Regions from separate parts of the Bacillus sp. GbtcB14 genome, predicted to be linked through region 2. Evidence: riboswitches for the same ligand, from Rfam matches in the RefSeq annotation. Region 2 holds a riboswitch; each other region holds the start of a gene.

Region 1 (5,207 bases), on a different contig from region 2:
AAGTCACAGATGAAGAGATTAAAATTGTACTTTATATAAGATATAGAAAGAAGCTTACGTCAAAAACGTAAGCTTCTTTTTTATGTAAGTGTGTGTAACCGTTAAGCCGCATTGGGTTTTGTCGGTGAGTACGCGAAACTTTACGGTTACACGGCACTTATTCATATGAGTAAAAGGGTTATTCCAACAGAAAGTTTGTACTTAAGCGATTGGACCACCTAAGTTAATAATATCTTCCGAAACGCTGTCGAACTTTTTGAAGTTCTCTTTGAATTCGCTCGCAAGCTCGATTGCTTTTGCTTTATAAGCAGCTTTATCAGCCCAAGTTTGTTCAGGCATTAATACTTCATCAGGTACACCTGGTACGTGAAGTGGAACTTCAAGACCGAAGATGTCATGTTTAGCTGTTTCAGTTTTCGCAAGTTCGCCGCTTAATGCTGCTTGAATCATTGCACGAGTGTAACCTAAGTTCATACGTTTACCAATGCCGTATTCGCCACCAGTCCAGCCAGTGTTTACTAAGAATACTTTTGCATCGTGTTTCTCGATTTTTTCACCAAGCATTTCAGCATAGCGAGATGCATCAAGTGGTAAGAATGGTGAACCGAAGCAAGTTGAGAATGTTGCTTGCGGAGATGTAACGCCGCGCTCTGTTCCTGCTAGTTTACTAGTGTAACCACTTAAGAAATGATACATAGCTTGTTCTTTTGATAACTTACTGATTGGAGGCAATACGCCAGATGCATCAGCAGTTAAGAAAATGATTGTATTTGGGTGTCCAGCAACACTTGGCAGTACGATATTGTCGATCGCATGCATAGGGTATGCAGCACGAGTATTTTCTGTTAAAGTAGTATCGTTATAGTCTGCGATACGCGTTTGGTTATTAATGATAACGTTTTCTAAAACAGATCCAAATTTGATTGCATCGAAAATTTGTGGTTCTTTCTCGTGAGAAAGGTTTACACATTTTGCGTAGCAACCGCCTTCAATATTGAATACACCGTTATCAGACCAACCATGCTCATCATCACCGATTAATTTACGGTGTGGATCAGCAGATAATGTCGTTTTACCTGTTCCAGATAAACCGAAGAATAGTGCTACGTCGCCTTCTTCACCTACGTTTGCAGAGCAATGCATAGAAAGAATATCTTGTTCAGGTAGTAAGAAGTTCATAATAGAGAAGATTGATTTTTTCATTTCTCCAGCGTATTCTGTACCACCAATTAGTACGATACGTTTTTCGAATGAAACCATAATGAATGCTTCAGAGTTTGTACCGTCAACAGCTGGATCTGCTTTGAAATTCGGTGCAGAAACAATTGTGAACTCTGATTCATGAGTTGTTAATTCTTCTTCAGTTGGACGAATGAATAATTGATGTACAAATAAATTGTGCCATGCATATTCGTTAATAACTTGAATTGGTAGGCGGTAATTGCGGTCAGCGCCTGCAAATCCATTGAAGACGAATAACTCTTCTTTTTCTTTTAAGTATTCTAAAACTTTAGTATATAATTTATTAAAATGTTCTTCAGAAATCGGTTGATTCACTGCTCCCCAAGCAATTTTGTCAGCAACCGATGCTTCTTTCACAATAAATTTATCTTTAGGAGAACGTCCTGTATATTTTCCTGTTGAAGCAGAAACGGCACCAGTAGAAGTTAATTTCCCTTCATTTCGCATTAATACTTTTTCCACTAATTGCGGAACACTTAGTTGAATCTGTGCATTGCTTCCGTTCAATAATTCGTGTAAACCAATTTGGACATTCACAGTACTCATATTTATATACCATCCTTTTCATTTAATGAAATATTTCTCGTAATCCCCAACAAGAGTATAACACAATTATATAAATAATGTATACTATTTATTTCTTTTTGTTTGTGTGCATGCATTATTTCCTTATTAATATTTCATTCCAGGCGTATTGAGAAAAACTTTCAGGAAAATGTGAATATTAATTGACAAATGAATATCATTTCTTTAGTATAGGTTGGGACGGATACTCTCTTATCCCGAGCTGGCGGAGGGACAGGCCCGATGAAGCCCAGCAACCTCACTTGTAGTGGTAAATACAGGTGAATAGGTGCTAAAACCTGTGCGAGGCTAACGGTCTCGAACGATAAGAGCAAAGGGCAAAAAGCAGTATGCAAGTAGCAAATTAAACCTTTCCTCTATGTAAAGTAGGAAAGGTTTTTCTGTATGCTTGTGTGGGAGAATAAATGTATGTCGCAGTTTGTGGCAAATTAAGGATGAGTTCCGTACAATATATACAATTACTGTAGGGAGGTTTACCACATGACAAAAAAACGTCATCTGTTCACATCTGAGTCTGTAACTGAAGGACATCCAGATAAAATTTGTGACCAAATTTCTGATTCAATTTTAGATGCGATCTTATCAAAGGACGCTAATGCACGTGTAGCTTGTGAAACAACTGTAACAACTGGTTTAGTATTGGTAGCGGGGGAAATTACGACTTCTACTTACGTAGATATTCCAAAAATCGTTCGTGAAACAATTCAAGGCATTGGTTACACACGCGCAAAATACGGATTCGATGCAGAAACTTGTGCAGTTTTAACATCTATCGATGAGCAATCTGCTGACATCGCTATGGGTGTTGACCAAGCGCTAGAAGCACGCGAAGGTCTAATGACTGACGCTGAGATTGAGGCAATTGGTGCAGGAGACCAAGGTTTAATGTTTGGCTTCGCATGTAATGAAACACAAGAATTAATGCCACTTCCAATCTCGCTTGCTCACAAATTAGCTCGCCGTTTAACTGAAGTACGTAAAGATGACACATTATCATACTTACGTCCGGACGGAAAAACGCAAGTTACAGTTGAGTATGATGAAAATGGTAAACCTGTACGTGTAGATACAATCGTAATTTCTACACAGCATCATCCAGATGTTACATGGGAAGAAATCGATCGCGATTTAAAAGAGCATGTAATTAAAGCTGTAGTTCCAGCAGAATTAATGGATGGAGAAACGAAATTCTTCATTAACCCAACTGGCCGCTTCGTAATTGGTGGACCACAAGGTGATGCTGGTTTAACAGGACGTAAAATCATCGTTGATACTTATGGTGGATACGCTCGCCACGGCGGCGGTGCATTCTCTGGTAAAGATGCAACAAAAGTTGACCGCTCTGCAGCATATGCAGCTCGTTATGTTGCGAAAAACATCGTAGCAGCTGGTCTTGCTGATAAAGCAGAAGTACAACTTGCGTACGCAATTGGTGTAGCACAACCAGTATCAATTTCAGTTGATACATTCGGCACTGGTAAAGTATCTGAAGACGTACTAGTAGAACTAGTTCGTAACAACTTCGATCTTCGCCCAGCTGGTATTATTAAAATGCTAGACTTACGTCGCCCAATTTACAAACAAACAGCAGCTTACGGCCACTTCGGACGTACTGATGTAGATCTATCATGGGAACGTACAGACAAAGCTGCAGCTTTAAAAGAGCAAGCTGGTCTATAATATATGAAAAAAAGCTTTGCGCGGTGAGCGCAAAGCTTTTTTTATTTCGTTTTATTTATGATTTGGATGCATGAGTTGCAATACACTTCTCCGTCTAGCTCAATATACTTTTTCATATTCGTCATTCCGCTTGCCGGAAATGGCATATGAATCCATGCTTTTTCATACGTTTGTATTTCCTTTTTACATGATTTACAAATTGTCGGTTTCTTACGGAACATATGCAATCATTCCTTTATTTGACGTGCTTTTCCTGCGCACAATGCACTGCATAGTAAAAAGAGTGTTGCGAATATAATGCTTATTAATGTAGCATATGGAATCGCGCCTTTTAGCGAAAAACCGACAGTAATGGAAGCGACGAATAAGAGGATGAATGTTGTTGTTAATTTTTTATAAAGTTCCATAATATGTATACCTCCGATTTATTTGGTAGTGCAATTTTAAAAGCTGAACTCTACTATGTAGAAAATATAAGAAAAGTTAAAGGTTAGCTAATGATGTGAAGTCTAGGGGGGATAAGAAAGGATGTTTCCATTTTCCTTTTTGTGGATTATTATACTTATATTGTATCATGATGCATCATCAGCTTCATACAAAATTGTGTAAAGATATGTATGATAAAATGAAGAAAAGCCTTGAGGAAAGGAAAGATGAAAAAATGAGCGTAACTGAACATAAGAAACAAGCGCCAAAAGAAGTGCGTTGCAAGATCGTAACAATTTCCGATACACGTACGGAAGAAACAGATAAGAGCGGACAACTATTACATGAATTGTTAAAAGAAGCAGGACATACAGTAACTTCTTATGAAATTGTAAAAGATGATAAAGAAAGTATTCAGCAAGCGGTGTTAGCTGGTTATCATAGAGAAGATGTTGATGTCGTGTTAACAAATGGCGGTACTGGTATTACGAAACGTGATGTGACAATTGAAGCAGTATCAGCGCTATTAGATAAAGAAATCGTTGGATTTGGTGAGTTGTTCCGCATGATTAGTTATTTAGAAGATATCGGAAGTAGCGCAATGTTAAGTAGAGCAATTGGTGGTACAATTGGGCGCAAAGTAGTCTTTTCCATGCCAGGGTCTAGCGGCGCAGTTCGCCTTGCGATGAATAAATTAATTTTACCGGAATTAGGTCATATTACATTTGAGCTGCATCGCCAATGAGTAAGTGGGCTGGAATTGTATTAGCAGGCGGTATGTCGAGTCGATTCGGTGAGCCGAAAGCGTTAGCGAGCTGGCAAGATAGTACTTTTATTGAGCATATTGTGAAAGTGATGACAACTGCGTTACAAGAAGTTGTGGTCATTAGTAACTCCGATATAAAAGAGCGAGTAGAGCAATTCGTACAAGTTCCTGTTATAGAAGATATTCCGCATTATAAAGGAAATGGCCCACTTGCTGGAATTGTATCAGGAATGGAATATATAGAAGCAGATTGGTACGCTATTATGCCTTGCGATGCGCCAAATGTTTCGCAAGAATGGTTTACCATTTTACTAGAGCAAACGAGTAATGAATATGATGCGATTGTACCTATTATTAATGGAAGAAAACAACCGTTACTTGCGGCGTATCATAACCGCGTGAAAGAAAAGATTTACGCTTTACTTCAGGAAGAAAAAAGAAGTATGGGCCAGCTTTTATCACAATGTAATGTGAAATATGTTGCTGGTGAAGATGTACAAGCGAACGC
Region 2 (5,207 bases):
TCAATGTCGCTTTCTTTCACACTCTTTGCCACTAAAAATAATCTCATATCTAATAAAAACTTTCGTGCTTCACTGGATAGCATTATTTTTTTCTCCCTTTCCCCTCAAGTAGACGCTCTACACTACTTTGCATCGCTTCCCAGCGATCCATAAACTCATTAAGTGCTTCCTCGCCTTTTTCTGTTAATGTATAATATTTTCGCTTTGGACCAGATGGAGATTCCTTCATTATACTCGTTATTAATCCTTCCTTTTGCATTCGTATTAATAACGGATAAATACTTCCCTCACTTGCCATTGTAAAGCCATACTTCGCTAGCCTTTCACTCATTTCATAACCGTATATTTCACCCTCAGAAATAATAGCAAGTAAGCATCCTTCTAAAATCCCTTTCAACATTTGACTTGTCGACATAATTCAAATCCTCCTAACGATATTTTTTCCAAATGTTTGCAGGAATTTCATTATAACCTCTCTAAATAGAGCACTATGAAAACTTTATTATGAAGGGATGTTTTTCATCATGGTTACAAATCGAGTTGTCTTTTTAACAGGTGCTGCGAGTGGTATTGGATATGAAATGGGAAGTGCTTTTGCAAAAGAAGGTGCAAAAGTTGTGATTACTGATCGTCTTGAAGAACGTGCGAAAGAAGCTGCTGAACAATTACAAAATGAAGGTTTTCAAGCTATCGGTTTAAAATGTGACGTTACATCTGAAGAGGAAATTACAGCATCAATTTCTCAAACAGTTAGTCATTTCGGTTCATTACATATATTAATTAACAACGCAGGAATGCAACACGTTTCACCCATTGAAGACTTTCCAACTGAAAAGTTTGAGCTACTAATTCAAATTATGCAAATTGCTCCGTTTATCGCAATTAAGCATGCCTTTCCGATTATGAAACAACAAAAATATGGTCGTATTATTAATGTCGCTTCTATTAACGGCCTTGTCGGGTTTGCTGGAAAAGCTGCCTACAATAGTGCAAAACATGGCGTAATTGGATTAACAAAAGTTGCCGCTTTAGAAGGTGCTACGCATGGTATTACTGTTAATGCCCTTTGCCCTGGTTATGTCGATACCCCTCTTGTACGTAATCAACTACAAGACTTAGCTACTACACGAAATGTACCACTTGAAAATGTTTTAGAAGATGTTATTTATCCACTCGTCCCACAAAAGCGCTTATTACAAGTACAAGAAATCGCTGATTATGCTATGTTTTTAGCGAGTGAAAAAGCTAAAGGTATAACTGGTCAAGCTGTCGTTATCGATGGTGGCTATACTGCTCAATAAAAAATAAAGTTTGCTCAAGAAGAGCAAACTTTATTTTTTATCGCGAGGATCTTCGTACTTTAGTAATTGCCGCGGGAACTTCTCAATTGCAACAATTACCCCCTCTAATTTACTTTCAATACGGTGGAGTAAATATAATGTTACAACAATTGGAAACCCTACATTACCTATCATCTTGATCCACTCTTCCATCCTCTTCTCCTCCTTTCATTATATAAGTAAGAGAAAACAATGCATTTAGGCATAAAAAAACAAGCTATTATGTATTAGCCTGTTTTTCAAATAATGATGCAATTTCTCGTTTATAATCCCCGCTTATAATACCTTTCTCAGTAATAATTCCTGTAATTAATTCGTTCGGTGTTACGTCAAATGCAGGGTTATAAACATTCGTTCCGATTGGTGCTACTTGTTTTCCAAAGATTTTCGTAACTTCTGTTTCATCTCTTTCTTCAATAATTATTTCGGCTCCAGTTTCTTTCCTAACATCAAATGTTGACAGTGGCGCAGCAACATAAAATGGGATATCAAAGTGCTTTGCTAAAATAGCTAAATTCATTGTCCCTATTTTATTTGCCGTATCTCCATTTGCGACAATTCGATCCGCCCCTACAATAATTGCATTTATTTCTTTCGTTTGAATAGCATGAGCTGCAGTATTATCTGTAATAAGGGTCACATCAATATTTGCTTGCTTCAATTCCCAGGTCGTTAAGCGACCACCTTGTAAAACTGGTCTCGTTTCACACGCATATGCATGTAAACGCACACCTTTCTCTTTTCCAATATAAAAGGGAGCTAATGCAGTTCCATATCTGGCAGTTGCGATACTTCCAGCGTTACAGATTGTTAAAATATTATCGCCATCTTTAAAACATGTTAACGCATATTCCCCAATATTTCGGCACACCTCTTCATCTTCCTGCTGAATGCGAAGCGCTTCTTCTTCTAATGTTTTTTGTGCTTCTTTTATTGTAGTAATCTCTCGAATAGATTCTCTCATACGATCAATTGCCCAAAATAAATTTACTGCTGTCGGGCGTGACGTTCCTAAATAATTACAATCTCTATTAAACTTCTTTTGAAATTCTTCAATATGTACAGTGTTATATTTTTTTGATGCAAGCGCCAAACCAAATGCAGCTACAATTCCAATTGCAGGCGCTCCTCGTACTTCTAACATTACGATGCTTTTCCAAACCTCTTCAATAGTCGTCAATGTTTTGTATTCTGTGCTATGCGGCAATTTTGTTTGATTTAATACAGCAATTGCATCACCTTTCCAGCTTACAGATCTCGGAACAGTAACAATTGTACTCACGCTTTTACGCCCCCTGAAACTGTCTGTTGAAATAATGTTCGAAACAGTTGAATATCAGCACTTTTAGATTCATATTTTATTAGTTCTTTACCTAAGGATAGCGCTTGTTTCTTAGCTTGAATTCTTGTTTCTTTATTTTCTATTTCATCTAAATCTGCTACATGAGCTAAACCAATTGTTCTACGAATCAGTTCACATCCGGCAAATCCAACTGCATCAGTAAAGATATTTTGCAAAATAATTGGTAACCATTGTTTTTCTTTCGTATATGCTTCTACACCTTCTCCAATCCATAACTTTGTAAAAGTCTCTACAAAATAACTCCACGTCTTTTCTATATGGAAAAATAGTACACTTCTTTTTTCTTCTTCTCTAGATAAAGCATTTAATAATAGATTTGCAATAAATTGACCTATGTCAAATCCAAATGGGCCATATGTCGCAAATTCTGGATCAATCACTTTCGTTTCAGAAGGTGACGAAAAAATACTACCAGTATGTAAATCACCATGAATAAGAGTTTCTTTTCTTGTTAAGAACTTATATTTATATTGTGCTACTTTTAGTTTTAAAGTTTTATCACTCCAAAGTTCATCAACCACGAGTTGTAAATCTGGCTCATAATCATTTGTATCATAATGTCCAAACGGATCTGTAAACACTAAATCCTCTGTAATTTTACAAAGGTCCGGATTTACAAAGGTACCTTCTAGTACCCTCTTCTCTTCTGACTGTAAACCAAAATCTGAAGTGTAAAATAAAACATGTGCTAGAAAACGGCCGATATGCTGGGATAAAAGCGGATATTCTTCTCCGTCTATTAATCCTTTTCTTGTAATTGTTAGTCTTGATAAGTCTTCTATTACCGTTATCGCTAACTCTTCATCATGACTGTACACTACTGGAACATAATCCGGTACATACTGCGCAAAAATTTGTAAGGCCTTGCTTTCAATCGTTGCTCTTTTTATAGACAATGGCCAGCTTTCACCAACTACTTTCGCATAAGGCAGTGCTTGTTTTATTATAATTGATTTCTCTCCATCCTCTAATTTGAACACGTAATTTAAGTTTCCGTCTCCAATTTCATGACAAACGACATTTGCCTTCGCTTCAAAATAGCCATGATCTTTCGCATATTGTACAGCTGTTATTTCTGTTAATGAATAATATCCCATCGTCTTCTCCCCCTTTTTAAATTCAGAGGTTTTTCTAACATAGAAAAACCTCTTTCCACTAAGAAAGAGGTTTGAAGTTTATCTTCTCCCCTCTTATCTGCCAGAAAGTTTTACTTTCTGCTGGAATTAGCACCGTGCCTTTTGGCGTAATAAACGCCCCATTTCACAATGGTATTACGGTCGGTTGCTGGGCTTCATCGGGCCAAATCCCTCCACCTGCTCTTGATAAGAGTTGTATAATTTTTTGAATTTTTAACTTTATGTTGAAGACTATACCAAGAATAAAAATCACTTGTCAACATTTTATTTGTATAATTCTGGACGGCGATCCGCAAAAACTGGAATTCCTTTACGTACTTCTTTAATTTTCTCGAATTCAAGCTCTCCAAATAAAATTGATTCCTCTTCATTCGCCTCTACTACAACTTCACCCCAAGGGTCCACAATTAAAGAATGACCCGCAAATACATTATTTGGATCCTTTCCTGCTCTATTACACGCAACAACATAACACTGATTTTCAACTGCTCTTGCTTGCAATAGCAAACGCCAATGTGCTAAACGAGCTAATGGCCATTCTGCTACAACAAATAATACTTTTGCCCCTTTAGCAGTATGGACACGCATCCACTCTGGAAAACGAATATCATAACAAATTGTTCCAGCACATTCAACATCATCTAGCTTAAATTCGCCCGTACTATTACCAGCTATTAAATATTTATGTTCATCCATAAGCTGAAATAAATGTACTTTACTATATTCGTTGACTAGCTGTCCTTCATTATTTACAACATACATCGTATTTGTAACGCCTTGCTCCATTTGCTTCGCTATAGAACCACCGACAATATGTACACCATATTGTTTCGACCACTCTTTCAGCTTTTCTTTCGTTTCTAATCCATCCCTATCTGCAATTTCAGAAAGCCTAGTTAAATCATATCCTGTTGTCCACAGTTCTGGTAAGACAATAACATCGGGTCTTTCTTTCATTGCTTCACTTATTTTATTTTTAGCATTCTCAATATTTTTTTCTACATCTCCAAAGACAATATCCATTTGAATACATGCGACTTTCATTTTGTCAGCCCCATTCTTAATTTTTTTCTTTACAAAATACTGGAAAGATTATATCATTTGTCACTAGAATTGTAACAACTTTCAAAAGAGGTGGAAAGTATGAAATTATTTCAACCTTCTGAGATAGTAACATCATTGCCAACACAATTTTTTGCTTCACTTGTTGCAAAAGTTAACAAAGTCGTTGCAGCAGGTCACGATGTTATTAATCTAGGACAAGGTAATCCAGATCAACCAACACCACAGCATATCGTAAAAGCTTTACAAGACGCTGCTGAAAAGGCCATTCATCATAAATACCCGCCATTTCGTGGACATGAAAGT
Region 3 (5,207 bases), on a different contig from region 2:
CTCCTCACAATCTGAACGAGCCGCTTGCGCTTTTCTTTGTCTAGCTCCACCTCCTAGCCCTTCATGTCTAAGAACCTTCCGCACGAGAAGATAAAAAGCGTCTTCTGTGCGAAAGAACCTTAGCCAACAGGGCTAAGCAGTCGGTTCCGCTTTTCTTTATTGTCCAGCTTCAGCGGCTAGATTGTTCGGTGGCTTCGCTTCTTCCTGCAAGGCAAAAAGCGCCTCTACGTCAGAAGCTCCATCCCCCTCGCAATCTGAACAAGCCGCTTGCGCTTTTCTTTTGCAAAAATAAACAGGAAACAACATGAAAATAACGAATATACTATATACTAAGTTAAAGGTTGTATAGTATATGGTGATCGGGTGATGACATATGATTTATGTAGAAAAAGTCATTATTGTAGAAGGTAAATCAGACAGAAGAAAGATTGAATCTATTATTCGTGAACCAGTGGAAATTGTCTGTACAAATGGTACAATTGGTTTGTCGAAAATGGATGAGCTCATTGATCAGTTTTTTGATAAGGAAGTGTATGTACTAGTGGATGCTGATGATGCTGGAGAAAAGTTAAGGAAACAATTTCGAAAAGAATTTCCGCAAGCAGAGCATATTTATATTGATCGCTCGTACCGAGAAGTGGCAACTGCGCCATCTTCACACTTAGCAAATGTATTATGGGGAGCTGACATTGACGTTTATACAGAATATTTACGGTAAGGAATGATAGAAGTGATTGATTGGACAGGAGCCGAAGCTACAGCCCTAATAGAGAACGAAGAAAAAACAGTGTTATATGTATATACTCCAATGTGTGGAACATGCCAATTAGCAAAAAAGATGTTAACAGTCGTTGAGATGACAATTGAAGACCTCCAAATTGGAATGTTAGATTTAAATTATGCTCCGCATTTAGCGAAAGAGTATGGAATCGAAAGTGTACCGTGTTTACTTGTTTTTGAAAATGGGACACTCATGAAGAAGATATATGCATTTCATTCGGTTGAATATTTATATACGGAATTAAAGTAGGCGGCAAAGTTTTTGCCGCCTCGACATATTTCTTGGGAAATATGTCGAGATGCAGGATGATTACAGTATTTGTCGAGCGAAAGTAACAGGATTGCTCTTTAGTGAGAGGGAATGGTATGTGTAATAGAAAGTGATATGAAGGATGTGATTTAGGATGAAATTATATTCTTTGCTGCAATCATTTGTAAATTACGCTAATGGTCAATATCATTTAGAGCCGCTTTTAAGACAAGGAGAAAAAACTGTTAATTTCCGCTTTGGAGATGAAAGTTGTTCGCTACAAATTTCAAGAGATTATATAGAGCTGCTACATGAGGAAAGAGGAACGGAGCAAATCGTTTGTGTAGATGAGGAAGATGTAAAACAATTGGTGAACGGCAATGTACGATTGCAAATGTTAATGAACGATGGACGTGTACAATATTCGGGAACGTATCGAACGATGCTATTAGTTGAATCGATGTTTCATATATGCAAGCCGATGTCAGTGGGTGCTTAAAAGTCTGAAGTTTCTTTTTTTACGAAAATTTCTGTTGACATGGTGTGTGGATATTGATACAATTCAATTCATAAAATATAGACAATTTCATAAATTACAAATCAGACGAAAATGTAATCTGATTTCTCTTATCAAGAGAGGTGGAGGGACTGTGCCCTGTGAAGCCCGGCAACCGTCAACTTATGTTGAAATGGTGCCAATTCCTGCAAAGCAAATGCTTTGAGAGATGAGAGAGAGGGATAATGTTGTTATATACGCATAAAAACCTTTCTGCTTCTCTAAAGCGGAAAGGTTTTTTTGTTGTTTGAATGTGGAGGACATTCAAATAATAAAAGTAATGATAATGGTGGACTACACGCATCAAAAATAAAAAATTGCGGAGTATGTTCAAACAAAAAGGGGTGAACATCATGATTTTATTAGAAAATGTAAAGAAAATATATAAAGCAAAAAGCGGTGATGTCACTGCTGTAGATAATGCCAATTTAAAAATAGACAAAGGCGAAATATTTGGTGTTATCGGATATAGTGGCGCTGGGAAAAGTTCGTTAATCAGATTATTCAATCAGCTAGAGAAACCAACTTCAGGCCAAATTACAATCGCAAATCGTGTCATTTCAGCTATTACAGGAAGTGAACTTCGTAAGGCAAGGCAAGAAATCGGAATGATTTTTCAGCATTTCAACTTACTTTGGTCACGAACTGTACGTGAAAATATCGAATTCCCACTTGAAATTGCAGGTGTTGATAAGGCGAAGAGAAGAAAACGTGTAGATGAGTTAATTCATCTTGTGGGATTAGAAGGAAGAGGAGACGCGTATCCATCTCAGCTGAGCGGAGGACAAAAGCAACGCGTTGGTATTGCAAGAGCATTAGCTAACAACCCACAAGTGCTTTTATGTGATGAAGCGACATCAGCTTTGGATCCAGAAACGACGGATCAAATTTTAGATTTATTATTAGATATTAATAAGCGTCTCGGTTTAACAATTGTACTCATTACACACGAGATGCACGTGATTCGAAAGATTTGTAATCGAGTGGCCGTAATGGAGAAAGGAAAGATTGTAGAAACGGGTCCAGTACTTGATGTATTCCGCAATCCACAGAAAGACATTACGAAACGATTTGTACAGCAGTTAACGGATTCTGAAGATACAAATGAAACGATTGAAAGTTTAATTGAAAAGTATCCAGATGGTAAAGTAGTTCGTTTGCAGTTTATCGGTGAAGCTGTAGAAAGACCAGTACTTCAAAGATTAATGCAACGCAGTGATATAGAAGTTAGCATTTTGCAAGGAAACATCGCCCAAACAAATAACGGCTCTTACGGTAGTTTAGTTGTTCATTTAAATGGTGAGGAAACAGCGATTCAGCAAGCAATAGAGGGAATACATCAAGATCAAGTAGAGCTGGAGGTGATTGCACATGGATAAGTTACTCACAAATGTCGATTGGAATCAAATGTTAGAAGCAACTGGTGAAACGTTATATATGACGGCAATCGCAGCTCTTGCCACATTTGTTTTAGGACTAATTTTAGGATTGTTACTCTTTATGACAGCGAAAGATAATTTATGGGAAAACAAAGCGATTAACACGGGGATTGGAGCATTCGTAAACATTTTCCGCTCGATACCGTTCATCATTTTAATCATTTTATTAATCCCATTCACAAAGATTCTGCTTGGAACAATTCTTGGAGCGAGTGCAGCACTTCCAGCTTTAATTATTGGAGCGGCACCGTTTTATGCAAGAATGGTTGAAATTGCGCTTCGTGAAATTGATAAAGGTGTAATTGAAGCTTCAAAAGCAATGGGAGCAAAAACAAGCACAATTATTTTGAAAGTGTTAATTCCAGAATCGTTACCAGCATTAGTATCTGGTATTACGGTTACGACAATTGCTTTAGTAGGCTATACAGCAATGGCGGGAGTTGTTGGTGCTGGTGGCCTTGGAACACTTGCTTATTTAGAAGGATTCCAGCGAGGAAATAACGATGTAACAATCGTTGCGACAATTTGTGTATTACTAGTTGTATTTTTCATTCAGTGGATTGGTGATAGTTTAACGACTCGAATAGATAAACGATAATAAAAAATGGGAGGATGTTTCAAATGAAAAAATTATTACTTACAGCACTTATTTCAACTTCAATTTTTGGGTTAGCTGCTTGTGGCGGGAAAGATAAAGATGAAAAGAAACTTGTTGTTGGGGCTTCTAACGTACCGCATGCTGTTATTTTAGAAAAGGCTAAACCGTTACTTGAGAAAAAAGGAATTGAGTTAGAAATTAAAAAATTCCAAGACTACGTATTACCAAATAAATCGTTAGCGGATAAGGATTTAGACGCAAACTACTTCCAGCACATTCCGTATTTAGAAAAAGAGATTAAAGATAAAAAGTATGACTTTGAAGTGGCAGGGAAAATTCATTTAGAACCGATTGGTGTATACTCTCAAAAATATAAGAGTTTAAAAGAACTTCCGGACGGAGCAACAATTATTATGAGTAATTCTGTTGCTGACCACGGGCGTGGCCTAGCAATTTTACAAAAAGAAGGCATTTTAAAAATTAAAGACGGACTAGATCCGGTTAAAGCAACTCCAAAAGATATCGCGGATAATCCGAAAAACTTAAAATTCAAAACGGATATTGAGCCTGGTTTATTACCACAAGTGTATAACAATAAAGAAGGCGACGCTGTTTTAATTAACTCGAACTATGCAATTGATGCGAAATTAAATCCAGAAAAAGATGCAATTGCAATTGAAGGTAACGATTCACCGTACGCAAACGTAGTAGCTGTTCGTAAAGGTGATAAAGATAAGAAAGAGATCAAGGCTCTTGTAGAAGTATTACATTCTAAAGAAATTGAAGACTTTATTAACAAAGAATATAAAGGGGCAGTTGTTCCTGTAAAAGAATAATTGCTGAAAAGGGCTGGTCTGATGCCAGCTCTTTTTCATAACTACATAACTATTGGGGAGAAGGGGACATCATATGAAAAAGATTCTATTGTCAGTTGTTACAGCGCTGTCTGTATTTACATTAGCTGCTTGCGGAGGGAAAGAGGAGAATAAGCTTGTTGTTGGAGCTTCTAACGTGCCGCACGCTGTTATTTTAGAAAAAGCACAGCCGATATTAGAGAAAAAGGGTATTAAATTAGAAATTAAAAAATTCCAAGATTATGTGCTGCCGAATAAAGCGTTAGCAGATAAGGAGATTGATGCGAACTACTTCCAGCACATTCCTTACTTAGATAAAGAAATTCAAGAAAAGGGATATAAAATTGTAAACGCAGGAAAAATCCATTTAGAGCCAATGGGCATTTATTCTAAGAAATATAAAAGTTTAAAAGACTTACCAGATGGCGGAACAGTTATTATGAGTAATAACGTAGCGGAGCGTGGACGTATGTTAGCACTGTTACAAAAAGGCGGCGTTATTAAGCTTAAAGATGGAGTGGATGTTGTTAAAGCAACAGTAAAAGATGTCGTGGAAAATCCGAAAAACTTAAAGTTTAAAACAGATGTTGAACCTGGACTGTCACCGAAGTTGTATGAAAATAATGAAGGTGATGCTTTATTTATTAATTCAAACTACGCAATTGACGCGAAATTAAATCCAACAAAGGATGCAATTGCGATTGAAGGATCAGACTCTCCATATGCAAAT

Evidence for each region. Region 2 has a riboswitch for S-adenosylmethionine ahead of mtnK (S-methyl-5-thioribose kinase). Riboswitches for the same ligand answer to the same signal wherever they lie in the genome.
Region 1: it holds a riboswitch for S-adenosylmethionine, as region 2 does, so the genes downstream of both, metK (methionine adenosyltransferase) here and mtnK (S-methyl-5-thioribose kinase) in region 2, are expected to answer to the same signal.
Region 3: it holds a riboswitch for S-adenosylmethionine, as region 2 does, so the genes downstream of both, KVT31_RS13095 (methionine ABC transporter ATP-binding protein) here and mtnK (S-methyl-5-thioribose kinase) in region 2, are expected to answer to the same signal.

What each region holds. Positions count from the first base shown of each region.
Region 1 is NZ_JAGXJT010000009.1:108,691-113,897, forward strand. It holds gene pckA (phosphoenolpyruvate carboxykinase (ATP)) at 202-1,788, opposite strand; SAM riboswitch class I at 2,017-2,138, shown strand; gene metK (methionine adenosyltransferase) at 2,308-3,507, shown strand; gene KVT31_RS23020 (hypothetical protein) at 3,549-3,728, opposite strand; gene KVT31_RS23025 (hypothetical protein) at 3,735-3,914, opposite strand; gene KVT31_RS23030 (MogA/MoaB family molybdenum cofactor biosynthesis protein) at 4,169-4,678, shown strand; gene KVT31_RS23035 (molybdenum cofactor guanylyltransferase) at 4,675-5,207, shown strand, end outside.
Region 2 is NZ_JAGXJT010000001.1:603,817-609,023, reverse strand. It holds gene KVT31_RS03325 (DUF1129 domain-containing protein) at 1-83, opposite strand, end outside; gene KVT31_RS03320 (PadR family transcriptional regulator) at 83-415, opposite strand; gene KVT31_RS03315 (3-hydroxybutyrate dehydrogenase) at 525-1,301, shown strand; gene KVT31_RS03310 (YvrJ family protein) at 1,332-1,493, opposite strand; gene mtnA (S-methyl-5-thioribose-1-phosphate isomerase) at 1,561-2,622, opposite strand; gene mtnK (S-methyl-5-thioribose kinase) at 2,619-3,800, opposite strand; SAM riboswitch class I at 3,891-4,032, opposite strand; gene KVT31_RS03295 (carbon-nitrogen family hydrolase) at 4,104-4,883, opposite strand; gene KVT31_RS03290 (pyridoxal phosphate-dependent aminotransferase) at 4,983-5,207, shown strand, end outside.
Region 3 is NZ_JAGXJT010000004.1:89,502-94,708, reverse strand. It holds gene KVT31_RS13115 (hypothetical protein) at 1-84, opposite strand, end outside; gene KVT31_RS13110 (toprim domain-containing protein) at 374-718, shown strand; gene KVT31_RS13105 (thioredoxin family protein) at 722-1,030, shown strand; gene KVT31_RS13100 (hypothetical protein) at 1,185-1,529, shown strand; SAM riboswitch class I at 1,655-1,762, shown strand; gene KVT31_RS13095 (methionine ABC transporter ATP-binding protein) at 1,940-2,965, shown strand; gene KVT31_RS13090 (methionine ABC transporter permease) at 2,958-3,623, shown strand; gene metQ (methionine ABC transporter substrate-binding lipoprotein MetQ) at 3,647-4,459, shown strand; gene metQ (methionine ABC transporter substrate-binding lipoprotein MetQ) at 4,533-5,207, shown strand, end outside.